3 regions of the Pseudomonas sp. CDFA 610 genome follow, and region 3 is predicted to be linked to each of the others. Evidence: predicted binding sites of a transcription regulator. Region 3 holds the regulator's gene; each other region holds the start of a gene.

Region 1 (3,393 bases), on a different contig from region 3:
GGATATAACAGTCAACAGACGAGGGCAATACCCTATGAGAAGACTTAAGCGTGATCCGTTGGAAAGAGCATTTTTACGCGGATATCAGTACGGCGTTCATGGTAAATCCCGTGAGCTTTGCCCTTTTACTCTACCGTCAGTACGCCAGGCATGGATCAATGGATGGCGAGAAGGACGCGGCGACAACTGGGACGGTATGACCGGCACTGCGGGAATCCACAGACTCAACGAACTTCACGCGGTTGGATAACGCGCCTTTGGAGACACAGGCCCCAACCAGTTCATCAAAGTTTTATTGACTGACATTCGATACCTATACCATGCACGCCCTATCCGGGCGGCGGGCCAAAAGCCCAGGGGCTCCCCAGGAGCCCCTTTTTTTGCCTGCGATTCAGGCCTGCTGACGCGGCATTGCCGCAATCGCATCCACCGATTCGCGAATCAGTGCAGGCCCCTTGTAGATAAAGCCGGAGTAGATCTGCACCAGACTCGCACCCGCCGCGATTTTTTCGGCAGCGTGACGCCCTTCAGTGATACCGCCGGCGGCGATAACAGGAATGCGCCCTGCCAACTCGCCCGCCAGTATCTTCACGGTATGAGTACTTTTCTCACGAACCGGTGCGCCCGACAGACCACCCGCCTCGTCCGCATGCGGCAAGCCTTCGACGCCTTCGCGACCAAGGGTGGTGTTAGTGGCAATGACCGCATCCATACCAGACTCGATAAGGGCCGCCGCGACCAGTACGGTTTCTTCGTCGGTCATGTCCGGGGCAATCTTGATAGCCAGTGGCACGCGCTTGCCATGACGCTGCGTGAGTTCCTGCTGGCGCAGACTCAGGGCCTCGAGCAATTGCTTGAGCGAATCACCGAATTGCAGGCTGCGCAGTCCCGGCGTGTTCGGCGAGCTGACATTGACAGTCACATAGCTGGCGTGGGCATAGACCTTGTCCAGACAGATCAGGTAGTCGTCCACTGCGCGCTCGACCGGGGTGTCGAAATTCTTGCCGATATTGATGCCCAGAATGCCGGTGTACCTGGCGGCCTGCACACGGCTGACCAGATTGTCGACACCCAGGTTGTTGAAGCCCATGCGGTTGATGATGGCTTCTGCGTGGGGCAGACGAAAAATGCGTGGCTTGGGGTTGCCCGGCTGCGGACGCGGCGTCACCGTGCCGATTTCGACGAAGCCAAAGCCCAGTTGCGCGAAGCCGTCGATGGCCGCGCCGTTCTTGTCCAGACCGGCCGCCAGGCCCACGGGATTGGGAAACTCCAGCCCCATGACGGTGACCGGCACCTTGGCCGGTGCCTTGCTCAACAGGCCATTGAGGCCCAGACGCCCACCGGCACCGATCAGGTCCAGCGACAGGTCATGGGAGGTTTCCGGGGAAAGCTTGAACAGTAACTGGCGGGCCAGGTTATACATGGGCGGGCGAGGCTCGTGAGAAGCTGAATTCAGGGGCGCGATTATAGCCGCGTGAATGCATTGCACGCGAGGCATGCGAAAAACTTGTTACGCTGAACCGCCGAGCGCTGGCATATGCCTTGCTTGAATCCATTATCGGCACGCGCTCCAACGAAGGAGCGCTGCCCGGACAACGGCGTCGCTCCGGCACTTGCACCTCGCAAGGGCCGGGCGGCGCCTTTTTTCTGGATGTCCTTGATGAAGCACCTGCCATGAGCGAACGAACAAGCAATGCGCTGGACTGGGTAAACGGCAGCGATGCGCCCGAGATGAACAGTCTGGATGTGGGTTTCATGGCCCTGACCGACTGCGCTTCACTGGTGGTCGCGGCGACCCAGGGTTTTGCCCAGCCTTACGGCCTGACCCTGAACCTAAGACGCCAGACCTCCTGGGCCGGACTGCGTGACAAGCTGGTCAGCGGCCAGTTGCAGGCGGCGCACAGCCTTTATGGGATGATCTACGCCGTCGAGTTGGGTATCGGCGGCGGCCCCACCAGAGATTTGGCGATCCTGATGGGTCTGAACCAGAACGGCCAGTGCATCAACCTGTCGCGCGGCCTGCAGGACAGTGGTGTGATCACTCCTGAAGCACTGGACAAACGCGTGCACCAAAGCGGTCCGAAACTGACCTTCGCCCAGACCTTCCCCACCGGCAACCATGCCATGTGGCTTTATTACTGGCTCGCGAGCCAAGGCATTCATCCGCTGGACGACGTGAACAGCGTGGTGGTGCCGCCGCCGCAGATGGTTCAACACCTGCAGGCCGGCCGTATCGACGGGTTCTGCGTCGGCGAGCCCTGGGCCGCCAGCGCAGTCCGTCAGGAACTGGGCTTCAGCATGGCCACCAGCCAGACCATCTGGCCCGACCATCCGGGCAAGGTTCTGGGGTGCACCCGCGAGTTCGTCGAACAGAACCCCAACACCGCGAGAGCGCTGGTCATGGCCGTGCTGGAGGCGAGCCGCTTCATTGAGCAAAGCGAGCACAATCGACGCAGCACGGCACAACTGCTCAGCGGTGCGGAGTATCTGGACACACCGCTGGACTGCATAGAGCCGCGTCTGCTGGGCAAGTACAGCGACGGCCTCGGCAATCACTGGGAAGACCACCACGCCGTCAGCTTTCATGGTCAGGGCCAGGTCAATTACCCCTGGCTGTCGGACGGGATGTGGTTCATGACCCAGTTCCGCCGCTGGAGCCTGTTACGTGAAGACCCTGATTACCTGGCCGTTGCCGAACGCGTCCAGCAGCTGGAACTGTATCGACAGGCCGCCGAGGCACTAGGCATTGACGTGCCTGACGCTACCTTGCGCAGCAGTCAACTGATCGACGGCAAGGTCTGGGACGGCACTGATCCGGCCTCCTATGCGCGCAGCTTCAAGATCAATGCCTGGGCCGATACCACGCCCGTCGCTGCGCGTCGTTGAAGGAGAACGTGACCATGCTGCGTATCCTGCTGATCAATGACACTGCAAAGAAAGTCGGTCGCTTGAGAACCGCTCTGATCGAGGCCGGCTTCGACGTGATAGACGAGTCCGGTTTCATCATCGACCTGCCGGCACGGGTCGACGCCGTGCGCCCCGACGTGATCCTCATCGATACCGAGTCGCCCGGTCGGGACGTCATGGAACAGGTGGTTCTGGTCAGCCGCGACCAGCCCCGTCCGATCGTGATGTTTACCGATGAGCACGACCCCGGCGTGATGCGTCAGGCGATCAAGTCCGGCGTCAGCGCCTACATCGTCGAAGGCATTCAGGCCCAACGCCTGCAGCCCATCCTTGATGTGGCCATGGCCCGTTTCGAAAGCGATCAGGCCCTGCGTGCGCAACTGCATGCCCGCGACCAGCAGTTGGCCGAGCGCAAGCGCATCGAACTGGCGAAAGGACTGTTGATGAAAATGAAGGACTGTGACGAGGAAGAGGCCTACACCCTGA
Region 2 (3,393 bases), on a different contig from region 3:
TCAGCGAGTACATGGACCAGGTATTGGTGCCGGTCTTGACGAAATACTGGTCCAGAGTGTGTGCATTACCCTGAGAGTCGAACGTCGGCGTGCTGTACTTCATGTTGTAGCTTTTGGTGTCCGTAGCGTCGAACGTCGTGAGGCTCGGCAATGCAGTGGTCGAGTTCAGGTTGGCGACGTTGGTGATCGAACTGGTGGGCTTGGGCTCAAGGTTCGACGAGTCGACACGCAGATCGCTCAACGCACCGGTCACGACACTGCCATTGGCATCGACGTTGTAGCCCTGCAGCTTCATGCCGGCGCTGTTGACGACAAAACCTTCCTTGTCGGTGTGGAACGCACCGGCACGGGTATACAGCTTCTCGCCGTTATTGCTGAGCTGGAAGAAGCCGTTGCCGTTGATGGCAAGGTCAAGGCTGTTGGCGGTGCCCGTGGTCAGGTTGCCCTGAGAGAACTGCTGGGAAACCGCGGCGGTGGAAACACCGCTGCCCACGTTGGTCTGCCCGGAAGTACCACGAATCGATTGCGCGTACTGGTCAGCGAACTCCGCACGGGACGCCTTGAAGCCTGTGGTCGCTACGTTGGCAATGTTGTTGCCGGTAACGTCGAGACTCTTGTTTGCAGCATAGAGCCCACTAAGACCGATATTGAAAGACATATTTCACTCCTGCGCCGTCTAGTCGGCTCTATATTCCGATCGTTTGAACTTTGGACAAGGCAACACTGCCGCTGGCCAGGTTGAGCTTTGTTTCAGCACCGTTGACGCCCAGCGTGACGCTGTTGACGATTGCGGGCAGGTAAGTCGTGAACTGGGTGTTCTTGCCATCAACCGAACCTGAAGCGGTAAAGCTGTAAGTGCCAGCAGGCGCGACGGTGCCATCGCTGGCCTTTCCGTCCCAGGCAAAGCTGGTGGAACCGGCCGGCAGCGTGCCCAGATCAACGGTATTGACCAGGTTCGACTGGGCGTCGTAAATCTTGACGCTCGTCACGGAACTGGTAGCTGGCACGGCGATGGAGCCGACCATGCCCTTCGCGGTATCCACCGCTGTGGAGCCTGCGTTGATGATCACAGAGCGACCCACCAGCGACGACGCCTGGAGCGCCTGAGACGACTGGTAGCTGCCAGCAATCGAGTCAACGGTGGTGGTCAGGTTCTGGAGGCTTTCCACGCTGCTGAACTGAGCCAGCTGAGCCACGAACTCTGTGTTGTCCTGAGGATCCAGCGGGTTCTGGTTCTTCATCTGCGTGACCAGCAACTGCAGGAAGGAATCCTTGCCCAGCGTGCCCGTCGAATCAGTCTTCGTCGGCGTCGGGTTCTGGAGCGAGTTTACGAAACTCGTCGATACATTATTTTCAACGGCCATATCTTTCGCCTTCTATCACTGACCGAGGGTCAGAACCTTCTGCATCATGGATTTTGCGGTGTTCATGATTTCAGCGTTGGTCTGGAACGAACGACTGGCGGAAATCATGTCGGCCATTTCTTCCACGACATTGACGTTGGGGTAGTAGACATACCCGTTCTTGTCGGCCGAAGGATGATTGGGCTCGTAGCGCGCTTCGAGGTTGGAACTGTCTTCGATGATGCCGTTGACCTGAACACCCTGCCCGGCTTCGCCCTGATCCTGGAACAGCGAACCGCCAGTGGACTGCTGACCCTGCATCACGGTGGCGAACACCGGATGACGGGCGCGGTAAGTGGCGTCAGCACTCGAGGAAACGGTCTCGGCGTTGGCAATGTTACTGGCCGTGGTGTTCAGACGCGTGGTCTGGGCACTCATGGCGCTACCGGCAATGTTGAACACATTGGCTAGTGACATGAATTACTCTCCGCGAAGGGCTGCAACCAGCCCTTTGAATTTGCTGTTGAGCAAGGTGAAGCTGGCCTGAAAGCCCATGGCGTTCTCGGTGTAGCTGGCCTGCTCGACCTGGGAATCGACGGTGTTCTGGTCAAGCGATGGCTGCGACGGCGTGCGGTACATCAGCGTGCCATCCTGATTGCCCATGCCTTCGGCCTCGATGTGGCGACTGTTGGTCTTGTTCAGCGCGAAATGGCCGTTCTGGACCTTGTCGTTCTCGGCAGCCAGCACCGACGAAAAGTCGAGATCGCGCGCCTTGAAATTCGGGGTGTCAGCGTTGGAAATGTTGTTGGCCAACACCTCTGCACGCTGAGCCCGGAAGTTGAGGGCCTTTTCGTGAATGCCTAGCGCTTTATCGAAACTGATGCTCATGTCGGGAAACCTTTGCCGGTTGACCTGATTCTGTTGTCACTGACAAAGCAATCGGCGTGCCACTTCTCAAAACGCAATGATTACGGGGCTTGCAGTCGGTGGCAAAGCGGCAATGCCAGAAAAGCGGCAAGGCATTTCCGCTGTAAAGAGGTAAAGCGGCAAGGTGGGTGCCGTTTTTTTGCCAGTATTGAGGGGCGACCGAGACTGCACCTGAGTCACTACCTGATCGGCGCTAACGTGGCAACAGGGGTACGACGTCATCGGCCTGCTCCTGAAAAGCGGCTTGGCCGGGCTGAAACAGGTCCCGTACGTGTACTTGCGGACTGCTCATACGCAAATCCGAGAGAAGCCTGATCAGCAAGGACTTGCGTGGCACAACAAAAAAAGAGACCCGCAGGTCTCCTTCTATTGAGTACAAAAACTGCCAATCACTTGGCCTTGTAAATGATCCCGGGACTGCACTGAACCATCTGGTAGTGATCCGGCAGGCCGTTGAGCGCTTCGGACGCACCCAGGAACAGGTAGCCACCGGGCTTGAGCGTGCCGTGGATGCGCAGCAGGATGTCTTTCTTCACCTCAGCAGAGAAGTAGATCAGCACGTTGCGGCAGAACACGATGTCGAACTTGCCCAGCGCGGCGTAGCTGTCGAGCAGGTTGAAGGAGCGAAACTCCACGCGACTCTTGATCGGCGTCTTGACGACCCAGCGACCCGGACTCTTGACGTCGAAAAAGCGCTGCAGACGATCCGGCGACAAGCCGCGGCCGATGGCCAGGCTGTCGTATTCGCCGGTCTTGCAGTTGTTGAGCATCGCACCCGACAGGTCGGTGGCGACGATCTGCGCGCCAGACTTGAGCTGACCAGGGTTGGCGCGCTCGAACTCATCAATGGACATCGACAACGAATACGGTTCCTGACCCGACGAGCAGGCCGCCGACCAGATGCGCAGTCGCTGGCCGGGACTGGCCTTGATCTGTTCGGGAAGCACCTTGTTCTTCAAGACTTCAAAGGGGTAGGTATCGCGAAACCACAGGGTTTCGTTGGTCGTCATCGCATCGACCACCTGCTCGCGCAAACCACTGCGCGGCTGGGTCTGAATGCGCTGGACCAGTTCGCCAAGCGATTTGATGCTTTGCTGTTCCATCAGTTTGTTGAGACGGCTGG
Region 3 (3,393 bases):
CAGTCGGGCAATATGTTCGAGTACGCTTTTCTTGCTGCCGCCCGGCACGTTCACTTCGGAACGGCCGGGGGTCAGGATTTCTTCAAGTCGGATCATGTGTGGTGAGCGTCAGCGAGCGTTTGCACCCTTGAGGATGCTTTGCTGCTTTTCCTTATGCTTGAGCAATTGTCTGTCGAGCTTGTCAGTGAGCAGGTCGATGGCCGCGTACATGTCGTCATGTTCAGCATTGGCAACTACCTCTCCACCGTGGATATGCAGCGTGGCTTCGATCTTCTGTTTCAGTTTCTCGACCGCCATCGTGACCTGCACGTTTGTAATCTTGTCAAAATGCCCTTCGAGTTTCTTGAGCTTTAGCTCAACGTATTCACGGAGTGGCTTGGTCACTTCCAGTTGGTGTCCACTGATGTTGACTTGCATACAGCTTCTCCTTTGCCAGTGCATAAAGAGGCAGGCGTAATGCCTGCCACTGGAACGCTGTGGCTCGGCCTGCATCACATCAGTCGCTTGCGCTCGCTGGACGGTGCAATCCCAAGAGATTCGCGGTATTTGGCAACTGTGCGACGGGCTACTTGAATGCCTTGTGCCTCCAGTAAACCAGCGATCTTGCTATCACTCAACGGCTTTTTCTGATTTTCCGCCGCAACCAGTTTTTTGATGATTGCGCGAATTGCCGTGGATGAGCACTCGCCGCCTTCTGAGGTGCTGACGTGACTGGAGAAGAAGTATTTCAGCTCGTAAATACCGCGTGGCGTGTGCATGAACTTCTGCGTGGTAACGCGGGAAATCGTTGATTCATGCATGCCCACCGCCTCGGCGATATCGTGCAATACCAGCGGCTTCATGGCCTCATCGCCATACTCCAGAAAGCCGCGCTGATGCTCGACGATCTGAGTGGCGACCTTCATCAGCGTTTCGTTGCGGCTTTGCAGGCTCTTGATGAACCAGCGGGCTTCCTGCAACTGATTGCGCATGAAGGTGTTGTCGGCGCTGGTGTCTGCACGGCGTACGAAGCCTGCATACTGCGGATTGACTCGCAGGCGCGGTACCGATTCCTGGTTCAGCTCGACCAGCCAGCGTTCGTTGTCCTTGCGCACGATGACATCTGGAATGACGTACTCGGCTTCGGTGGATTCGATCTGCGAGCCTGGGCGCGGATTCAGGCTCTGCACCAGTTCGATAACCTGACGAAGTTCGTCTTCCTTGATTTTCATGCGACGCATGAGCTGGCCGTAGTCACGGCTGCCCAGCAGGTCGATGTAATCGGTAACCAGGCGCTGCGCTTCGCTCAGCCAGGGCGTCTTTGCCGGTAGCTGGCGCAGTTGCAGCAGCAGGCATTCGCTCAGAGTGCGCGCACCGATGCCGGCCGGTTCGAATTGCTGGATGCGGTGCAGGACGGCTTCGATCTCATCAAGCTCGATATCCAGCTCGGGATCGAAGGACTCGAGAATCTCTTCAAGAGTCTCGTCGAGATAGCCTTGATTGTTGATGCAGTCGATCAGCGTGACGGCGACTAGGCGATCCTTGTCGGACATCGGAGCAACATTGAGCTGCCAGAGCAGGTGGCTTTGCAGGCTTTCTCCGACGGATGTACGGGTGGTGAAGTCCCACTCATCATCGTCATTGCTGGGCAGGCTGCTGGCGCTGGTCTGGTAGATGTCTTCCCAGGCCGTATCGACAGGCAGCTCATTGGGAATGCGCTCGTTCCATTCGCCTTCCTCGAGGTTATCTACGGTAGGCGCAGATTCCTGATAGGTCGGTTCCTGAACATCGGGATTGGGCTTTTGTTCGATGTTGTCCGCCATCGGGTCGGAGTTATCGAAGTCGTCGCCTTCCTCCTGGCGTTCCAGCATGGGGTTCGATTCCAGCGCCTCCTGGATCTCCTGCTGGAGGTCCAGTGTGGATAGCTGGAGTAAGCGGATTGCCTGTTGCAGCTGCGGTGTCATCGTCAGCTGCTGGCCCATTCTCAAGACTAGCGATGGTTTCATGGCAGGGGCTAAACACCTTATTCGCCGGCGCTCACGCGCCATCCACTACAGGCGCCGAAACGCCAACTTAAGCAAATTATATGCCTGAAAGCACGGCGTTTGCCTAGAGCGTTACGAGAAATAATGTCTTGTCAATAAGCCGCATCGATATTGGCGGCCTTGAAGGGCCGGATGCGGCTTTTTCAAAGGCGGCTTTTACAGGCGGAATTCGTGACCCAGATAGACTTCTTTAACCAACTGGTTTGCCAGAATGGTTTGCGAGTCGCCTTCTGCGATCAGTTGTCCGTCATTGACGATATAAGCTGTTTCACAGATATCCAGCGTTTCGCGAACGTTGTGGTCGGTGATCAGCACGCCAATGCCCTTGGCCTTGAGGTGATGAATGATCTGCTTGATGTCGCCTACCGAAATAGGGTCCACGCCTGCGAAGGGTTCGTCCAGAAGGATGAACTTGGGTGCTGTCGCCAGGGCGCGTGCAATCTCCACACGGCGACGTTCGCCGCCCGAAAGGCTCATGCCGAGGTTGTCGCGGATATGCGTGATGTGGAATTCCTGGAGGAGGCCTTCCAGTTCCTTGCGTCGGGCAGCGGTGTCGAGTTCCTTGCGGGTCTCGAGGATAGCCATGATGTTGTCGGCCACCGACAGCTTGCGGAAGATCGAGGCTTCCTGCGGCAGATAACCGATGCCTGCACGAGCACGACCATGCATGGGTTGATGGCTGACGTCCAGGTCGTCGATCAGTACACGGCCCTGATCAGCCTGTACCAGTCCGACAATCATGTAGAAGCAGGTGGTCTTGCCGGCACCGTTGGGGCCCAGCAGGCCGACAATCTGGCCGCTTTCGATGGAAATGCTCACATCGCGCACGACCTGACGGCTTTTGTAGCTTTTAGCCAGATGCTGGGCTTTAAGCGTCGCCATTACTGGGCCTTCTGCGGTTGATCGGTTTTCTTTTTCGGCTGGATAACCATGTCGATTCGTGGGCGTGGCGTGGTCACTTTAGCGCCACCGTTGGCACGGCCTGCACTGACGACCTGCCTGACCGTGTCGTAGACGATCTTCTCGCCTTCGGACGTGTTGCCGTCGTTGACAACCTTGGCCTTGTCGATCAGGACGATACGGTCCTGAGCGGCGTAATACTGAATGGTGACGGCGTACGCCTGCACGATCGGTTTGTCGACCGCCGGCTTTTGCTCGTAGTAGGCCAGGTTGCCGACAGACGTGAAGATATCCACTTCGCCCTGAGCGTTGCGCGTGATGGTCACCGTATTGCCGGTGATCTTCATCGAACCTTGCGTGATGATGACGTTGCCCTTGTAGGTGGCAACGCCCTTCTTGTCATCAAGCTGCGCATCATCGGACTGAATGTGGATCGGCTGATCGCGGTCAGTTGGCAGGGACCAGGCGC

Evidence for each region. Region 3 encodes sigma-54, which starts transcription at its own class of promoters, with help from an activator protein. Its sites were predicted from a motif close to ANTGGCATNNANNTTGCTNT; they were not measured.
Region 1: KDX39_RS00270 (CmpA/NrtA family ABC transporter substrate-binding protein) is a predicted target of sigma-54. The motif match lies at 1,530-1,549, and genes of this name have one in related genera.
Region 2: flgB (flagellar basal body rod protein FlgB) is a predicted target of sigma-54. The motif match lies at 2,276-2,295, and genes of this name have one in related genera.

Annotation. Positions count from the first base shown of each region.
Region 1 is NZ_JAGTPM010000001.1:59,073-62,465, reverse strand. Features, by position in the region: gene rmf (ribosome modulation factor) at 35-250, shown strand; gene KDX39_RS00275 (quinone-dependent dihydroorotate dehydrogenase) at 392-1,423, opposite strand; gene KDX39_RS00270 (CmpA/NrtA family ABC transporter substrate-binding protein) at 1,675-2,886, shown strand; gene KDX39_RS00265 (ANTAR domain-containing response regulator) at 2,901-3,393, shown strand, end outside.
Region 2 is NZ_JAGTPM010000006.1:26,065-29,457, reverse strand. Features, by position in the region: gene flgE (flagellar hook protein FlgE) at 1-658, opposite strand, end outside; gene KDX39_RS12340 (flagellar hook assembly protein FlgD) at 687-1,364, opposite strand; gene flgC (flagellar basal body rod protein FlgC) at 1,380-1,820, opposite strand; gene flgB (flagellar basal body rod protein FlgB) at 1,824-2,231, opposite strand; gene cheR (protein-glutamate O-methyltransferase CheR) at 2,660-3,393, opposite strand, start outside.
Region 3 is NZ_JAGTPM010000011.1:171,820-175,212, forward strand. Features, by position in the region: gene ptsN (PTS IIA-like nitrogen regulatory protein PtsN) at 1-96, opposite strand, end outside; gene hpf (ribosome hibernation-promoting factor, HPF/YfiA family) at 109-417, opposite strand; gene KDX39_RS21015 (RNA polymerase factor sigma-54) at 492-1,985, opposite strand; gene lptB (LPS export ABC transporter ATP-binding protein) at 2,181-2,906, opposite strand; gene lptA (lipopolysaccharide transport periplasmic protein LptA) at 2,906-3,393, opposite strand, start outside.